DNA from 2 places in the Pseudomonas sp. HLT2-19-2 genome. Region 1 is predicted to be linked to the other one. Evidence: predicted binding sites of a transcription regulator. Region 1 holds the regulator's gene; the other holds the start of a gene.
What was found. The regulator sigma-54, encoded in region 1, starts transcription at its own class of promoters, with help from an activator protein. The targets are predictions, from matches to a motif close to ANTGGCATNNANNTTGCTNT.
Positions count from the first base shown of each region.

Region 2: a site for sigma-54 is predicted at 1,643-1,662, ahead of ACYZTU_RS19710 (CmpA/NrtA family ABC transporter substrate-binding protein). Genes of this name have one in related genera too.

Region 1 is NZ_CM142712.1:1,186,432-1,190,048, reverse strand. It holds gene lptA (lipopolysaccharide transport periplasmic protein LptA) at 1-117, shown strand, start outside; gene lptB (LPS export ABC transporter ATP-binding protein) at 117-842, shown strand; gene ACYZTU_RS05455 (RNA polymerase factor sigma-54) at 1,026-2,519, shown strand; gene hpf (ribosome hibernation-promoting factor, HPF/YfiA family) at 2,593-2,901, shown strand; gene ptsN (PTS IIA-like nitrogen regulatory protein PtsN) at 2,914-3,378, shown strand; gene rapZ (RNase adapter RapZ) at 3,381-3,617, shown strand, end outside.
Region 2 is NZ_CM142712.1:4,241,431-4,245,047, reverse strand. It holds gene ACYZTU_RS19715 (ANTAR domain-containing response regulator) at 1-296, opposite strand, end outside; gene ACYZTU_RS19710 (CmpA/NrtA family ABC transporter substrate-binding protein) at 312-1,523, opposite strand; gene ACYZTU_RS19705 (quinone-dependent dihydroorotate dehydrogenase) at 1,753-2,772, shown strand; gene rmf (ribosome modulation factor) at 2,894-3,109, opposite strand.

The DNA of each region.
Region 1 (3,617 bases):
AACAAAAAGCTTGCCAGCGCCGGTCGCGCTACGGGCAGCAAGGTCACCGAGTCGCGTCCGCGGATCGACATGGTGATCCAGCCGAAAAAGAAAACCGAAGAGCAAAAGGCCCCGTAATGGCAACTCTGAAAGCTCAGCATCTGGCCAAGAGCTACAAGAGCCGTCAGGTCGTGCGCGACGTCAGCCTGTCGATCGACAGCGGTCAGATCGTCGGCCTGCTGGGTCCCAACGGCGCCGGCAAGACCACCTGTTTCTACATGATTGTTGGCTTGGTACAGGCCGATCAGGGCCGCGTACTGATTGACGATCTGGATGTTAGCCACCAGCCTATGCACGGTCGTGCGAAGGCCGGTATCGGCTATCTTCCGCAAGAAGCATCGATCTTCCGCAAACTCTCGGTAGCCGACAACATCATGGCAATCCTCGAGACCCGCAAGGAGCTCGACAAGACCGGTCGTCGCAAAGAGCTGGAAAGCCTGCTGCAGGAATTCCACATCAGCCACATCCGCGACAACCTCGGTATGAGTCTGTCCGGCGGTGAACGCCGCCGCGTGGAAATCGCCAGGGCACTGGCCACCAACCCGAAATTCATCCTCCTCGACGAACCGTTCGCCGGCGTGGACCCGATTTCGGTGGGCGACATCAAGCAGATCATCTATCACCTCAAGGCCAAGGGCATTGGCGTATTGATCACTGACCACAACGTCCGTGAAACCCTGGATATCTGCGAAACCGCTTACATCGTCAACGATGGACAGCTGATTGCCGAAGGTGACTCTGCCACCATCCTGGCCAACGACCTGGTCAAGGAAGTGTATCTGGGCCATGAGTTCCGCCTGTAAGCACTGAGGTGCCTGGCTAGTCGACCGAGCGCTTGTCTCGATAAAAATGAATAGTTTTTTATTGTTACAGCGCTCTAGGCAAACGTTGCAGTTTCAGGCATATAATTTGCTTATGTTTGGCGCTTCGGCGCCCTGTAGTGGATGGCGCATGTGCGCCGGCGAATAAGGTGTTAAGCCCCTGCCATGAAACCATCGCTAGTCTTGAGAATGGGCCAGCAGCTGACGATGACACCGCAGCTGCAACAGGCCATCCGCCTGCTCCAATTGTCGACCCTGGACCTGCAACAGGAAATCCAGGAGGCCCTGGAGTCCAATCCGATGCTCGAACGCCAGGAAGAAGGCGACGACTTCGATAACGCCGACCCCTTGGCCGACAAAGCCGAACAGCCTCCCAACGCCGATGTTTCGGAACCCTCCTACCAGGAAACCGCCCCGACGGTGGACAACCTCGAGGAAGGTGACTGGAACGAGCGCATTCCCAACGAACTGCCCGTCGACACCGCGTGGGAAGACGTCTACCAGACCAGCGCCAGCAGCCTGCCGAGCAACGACGACGACGAGTGGGATTTCACCACCCGTACATCGGCCGGCGAAAGCCTGCAAAGCCACTTGCTGTGGCAACTGAACCTGGCACCGATGTCCGACACTGATCGCCTGATTGCCGTGACCCTGATCGACTGCATCAACAATCAGGGCTACCTGGACGAAACCCTCGAGGAGATTCTCGAAGCCTTCGATCCAGAAATGAACATCGAACTGGACGAAATCGAAGCCGTCCTGCACCGCATCCAGCAATTCGAACCCGCTGGCATCGGCGCCCGTAACCTGGGCGAATGCCTGCTGCTGCAATTACGTCAGTTGTCCGCCAAGACCCCTTGGCTGGTCGAGGCCAAACGCCTGGTCACCGATTACATCGACCTGCTCGGCAGCCGCGACTACAGCCAGCTGATGCGTCGCATGAAGCTCAAGGAAGATGAGCTGCGCCAAGTGATTGAACTGGTCCAGAGCCTCAACCCGCGCCCAGGCTCGCAAATCGAGTCCAGCGAAGCCGAATACGTCGTTCCCGACGTGATCGTACGCAAGGACAACGAGCGCTGGCTGGTGGAGCTGAACCAGGAATCCGTGCCGCGCCTGCGGGTCAATGCTCAATACGCCGGTTTCGTGCGTCGCGCCGACACCAGCGCCGACAACACCTTCATGCGCAATCAGTTGCAAGAGGCCCGCTGGTTCATCAAGAGCCTGCAAAGCCGCAACGAAACCCTGATGAAAGTAGCCACTCAGATCGTCGAGCATCAGCGCGGCTTTCTTGAATACGGCGACGAAGCCATGAAACCGCTGGTCCTGCATGACATCGCCGAAGCGGTGGGCATGCATGAGTCGACGATTTCACGGGTGACCACGCAAAAGTTCATGCATACCCCACGGGGCATATATGAACTGAAATACTTTTTCTCGAGCCACGTCAGCACCTCAGAGGGCGGTGAATGCTCGTCTACGGCGATCCGCGCGATCATCAAAAAACTGGTTGCTGCGGAAAATCAGAAAAAGCCGTTGAGTGACAGCAAGATCGCTGGTTTACTGGAGGCACAAGGCATTCAGGTGGCTCGCCGCACCGTCGCCAAGTACCGCGAATCCCTCGGGATCGCGCCTTCGAGCGAACGCAAGCGGTTGATGTAGAGCCACGCCACAGCGTTCCAGTGGCAGGCATTTCTGCCTGCCGCTTTATGCACTGGCAACGAAGGAGAGCTGTATGCAAGTCAACATCAGTGGACACCAACTGGAAGTGACCGAACCTCTTCGCACCTACATCGGCGAAAAACTCGAACGATTAGAGAGGCATTTCGACAAGATCACCAACGTGCAAGTCACGATGACGGTCGAAAAGCTCAAGCAGAAAATCGAAGCCACGCTGCATATTCCCGGCAATGAAGTGGTCGCAAACGCGGAGCATACCGATATGTACGCGGCGATCGACGCACTGACCGACAAGCTGGATAAACAACTTAAAAAGCATAAGGAAAAGACCCAAAGCCTCCTCCAGGGCGCGACCGGTCGTTAACACTCCCAACCCATGATCCGACTTGAAAGCATCCTGACCCCCGGCCGTTCCCTCGTGAACGTGCCGGGCGGCAGCAAAAAGAAAGCCCTCGAGCAAATTGCCAACCTTATCCACCGCGAAGTGCCGGATCTGGAGATGCAAGATGTCTTCGAGGCTCTGATTGCCCGTGAAAAACTCGGTTCGACCGGTTTTGGCAACGGCATCGCCATCCCCCACTGTCGCCTGAAGGGCTGCAACTCGCCCATCAGCGCCTTGATGCACCTCGACGCCCCCATCGATTTCGACGCCATCGACGGTGCTCCGGTTGACCTGCTGTTCGTTCTGCTGGTCCCGCAAGCTGCCACCGATGCGCACCTGGAGCTACTGCGCCAGATCGCCAGCATGCTCGATCGCAAGGAAGTGCGCGAAAAACTGCGCAGCGCTCCGAGCAATGAAGCCTTGTATCAGGTTGTCCTGGACGAGCAAAACGGTCACTAATCATGCGTTTGATCATCGTCAGTGGCCGCTCCGGCTCAGGTAAAAGTACCGCCCTCGATGTACTCGAGGATAACGGCTACTACTGCATCGACAACCTTCCTGCCGGGCTGTTGCCGGAGCTGGCCGAACGCGCGTTGATTCACACCGAGCTGGCACAACCGCTGGTTGCCGTGTCCATCGATGCGCGCAACTTGCCAAGTCACTTATCGCGGTTTCCCGAGCTGCTGGAAGAAGTGCGC
Region 2 (3,617 bases), 2.9 Mb from region 1:
TAGGCACTGACCCCGGACTTGATCGCCTGACGCATCACATCGGGGTCATGTTCATCGGTAAACATCACAATCGGCCGCGGTTGGTCGCGGCTCACGAGCACCACTTGCTCCATCACATCGCGGCTCGGTGACTCGGTATCGATCAAAATCACATCCGGACGCACCGTTTCGACGCGCGCAGGCAGGTCGATGGTCAGGCCCGACTCGTCGATTACCTCGAACCCGGCTTCGGTCAGCGCCGCCTTCAGGCGACCGACTTTCTTCGCGGTGTCGTTGATCAGCAGGATACGCAACATATTCGCAATCTCCTGTCAGCGGCTGGCGAGAAGGGGCGAGCTGTCGCTCATGGCGTGCAGCTTGAAGCTGCGGGCATAGCCGGCGGGGTCCGAGCCGTCCCAGACCTTGCCGTCGATCAACTGGCTGCTGCGCATTTCCTGACCCGGGGCGGCTACACCCACCGTCGTGGCGGCCTCTCGATACAAGTCTAGTTGCTGGACCTGGCGGGCCACGCCCAGATAGTCCGGGTCATCGCGCAACAAACCCCAGCGGCGGAACTGGGTCATGAACCACATGCCGTCGGACAAGTAAGGCAGGTTGACCTCGCCGTCCGCATGGAACCGCAGGGAATGCGGATCCTGCCAACGATTACCGAGGCCATCGGCGTAGTCACCGAGCAGCCTCGGCGCGATGCAGTCGAGTGGCGCGTCGAGGTATTCGGGCGCACTCAACAGCTTTGCGGTGCTGCAGCGATTTTCCGTGCTTTGTTCGATGAAGCGGCTGGCTTCGAGGATCGCCATCACCAGCGCCCGGGCGGTGTTGGGGTATTGCTCGACAAAAGCGCGGGTGCAACCGAGGACTTTTTCCGGATGATCGGGCCAGATGGTCTGGGTGGTGGCCAGGGTGAACCCCAGGTTCTGCTGCACCGCGCTGGCGGACCATGGCTCACCGACGCAGAAACCATCGATGCGTCCGGCTTGCAGGTGCGCGACCATTTGCGGCGGCGGCACCACCACGCTGTTGACGTCCTGCAGCGGATGGATGCCCTGACTCGCGAGCCAGTAATACAGCCACATGGCGTGAGTGCCCGTAGGAAATGTCTGGGCGAAAGTGAGTTTTGGGCGACTTTGGTGCACGTGCCGGTCGAGTGCTTCAGGACTGGTCACGCCCAAGGCCTGTAAGCCATGGGAGAGATTGATGCTCTGGCCATTCTGATTCAGGCCCATGAGCACCGCCATGTCGGTCGACGCGACACCGCCGATGCCCAAATGCACGGCGTAGATCAAACCGTACAGGCTGTGGGCGGCGTCAAGTTCGCCACTGACCAGTTTGTCCCGCAGGTTGGCCCAGGACGGCTGGCGCTTGAGGTTCAGGGTCAGGCCATAAGGTTGCGCGAAGCCCTGCGTGGCGGCGACCACCACGGAGGCGCAGTCGCTGAGGGCCATGAAGCCGAGGTTGATTTCGGTCTTTTCCGGGGCATCGCTGCCGTTGACCCAGGCCAGAGGGGTGGCTGGAACTTCAATCATCAGTAAACACCTTCCATAAAAAAGCGCCGTACCGGGCTGCTTGCCAGAGCAAGGCCAAGTGACGACACCTTTGTCTTTCGACTCATCCCGCCGTTGGCATGAGTGCTGATGTCAGTGACGGTGCAAGGCATATGCCATCGCTCACTGATTTTGTCGCGCGCCTCGCCTGCAACCTCGATGCCCGGCTATAATCGCCGCCACTTTTCGTAGCCCAGAGTCAAAGCCGCCCATGTACACCCTGGCCCGTCAGCTGTTGTTCAAACTTTCCCCGGAAACCTCCCACGATCTGTCCCTGGACCTGATCGGCGCGGGCGGGCGTTTGGGCCTCAACGGCTTGCTGTGCAAGGCACCGGCGAAAATGCCGGTGACCGTCATGGGCCTGGACTTCCCGAACCCGGTAGGTCTGGCGGCCGGTCTGGACAAGAACGGCGCGGCCATCGACGGGTTTGCCCAACTGGGTTTTGGTTTTGTCGAAATCGGCACCATTACGCCACGTCCGCAACCGGGCAACCCTAAACCACGGATTTTCCGTCTGCCGGAAGCCGAGGCGATCATCAACCGCATGGGGTTCAACAACCTCGGCGTCGATCACCTGCTGGCCCGAGTGGCGGCGGCCAAGTACAAGGGCGTGCTGGGGATCAATATCGGCAAAAACTTCGATACCCCGGTTGAGCGGGCGGTCGACGACTACCTGATCTGTCTGGACAAGGTCTACGCCCACGCCAGCTACGTGACGGTCAACGTCAGCTCGCCGAATACCCCGGGCCTGCGTAGCCTGCAGTTCGGCGATTCGCTGAAGCAATTGTTGGCTGACTTGGCTACGCGCCGTGCAGAACTGGCGCTGCGCCACGGCAAACATGTCCCACTGGCGATCAAGATTGCGCCGGACATGACCGACGAAGAAACCGCTCAGGTCGCGCAAGCGCTGATCGAAACCGGGATGGATGCGGTGATCGCCACCAACACCACCCTGAGCCGCGTCGGCGTTGAAGGCATGGAGCACGGCGACGAGGCGGGCGGTCTGTCCGGCGCACCGGTTCGCGACAAGAGCACCCACACGGTGAAAGTGCTGGCGGCAGAGTTGGCCGGTCGCTTGCCGATCATCGCCGTGGGCGGCATCACCGAAGGCAAGCACGCGGCTGAAAAAATCGCTGCGGGGGCGAGCCTGGTGCAGCTCTATTCCGGTTTCATCTATAAAGGCCCGGCGTTGATTCGTGAATCGGTGGATGCGATCACGGCTATGCGTTAAACGACAGGCATAAAAAAGGGCTCCTCGAAGGAGCCCCTGGGCCGGAGCCCGCCGCCCGGATGGGGCGTGCGTGGTAAGTCGTTACGTAATCAGATTGTCGTGTCGGAGTGTGTGCCCTGTGTTAGCCGACGGCGTGAAGTTCGTTGAGTCTATGGATTCCCGCAGTGCCGGTCATACCGTCCCAATTGTCGCCGCGTCCTTCTCGCCAGCCGTTAATCCAGGCTTGGCGTACCGACGGTAGAGTAAATGGGCAAAGCTCGCGGGATTTGCCACCAACGCCATATTGATATCCGCGCAAAAATGCTTTTTCCAACGGATCACGCTTAAGTCTTCTCATAGGGTGTTGCCCTCACTTGTTGACTGTATTTATCGCGTCGACCTCAATCGAGGTCTGGCAGAAAAACTCCTGCCGTTGGGGCTCGCTGCCGGCGTCACGAGCCAAGGTGTTGACGTCATTGCGGTGTCAACCTGTGTGGAGTTCTAACCAATGCGTCACATCGAGGGAATGATCGTTTTGTCATAAGGACGTAACTATTAAGGTGGTATGGCCATAAGTAACACGATGTTGTCCCGTGTTTATTGGCAAAACCCCGGTATGATCGGCCCTGCGCTGCATGATGAATTGAACCCCTAAGTGAGAATGCCTCCTGTTGTGCGGGGGGACTATTCGACGAAGGGTCGACTTATGACATTTTGTTGCATCACCTTTTTTATCTGCCTTTGCATCTAAGCTCTTTTAACCCGAGCAGCAAGGGTGGAACGGCACACCTTCGTGCCACGCGGGCGCTCTTTTAGAAAAGCGCCTGATTGAAAACCGGGCCGGCAATGCGTTGTCGGTTCACTTA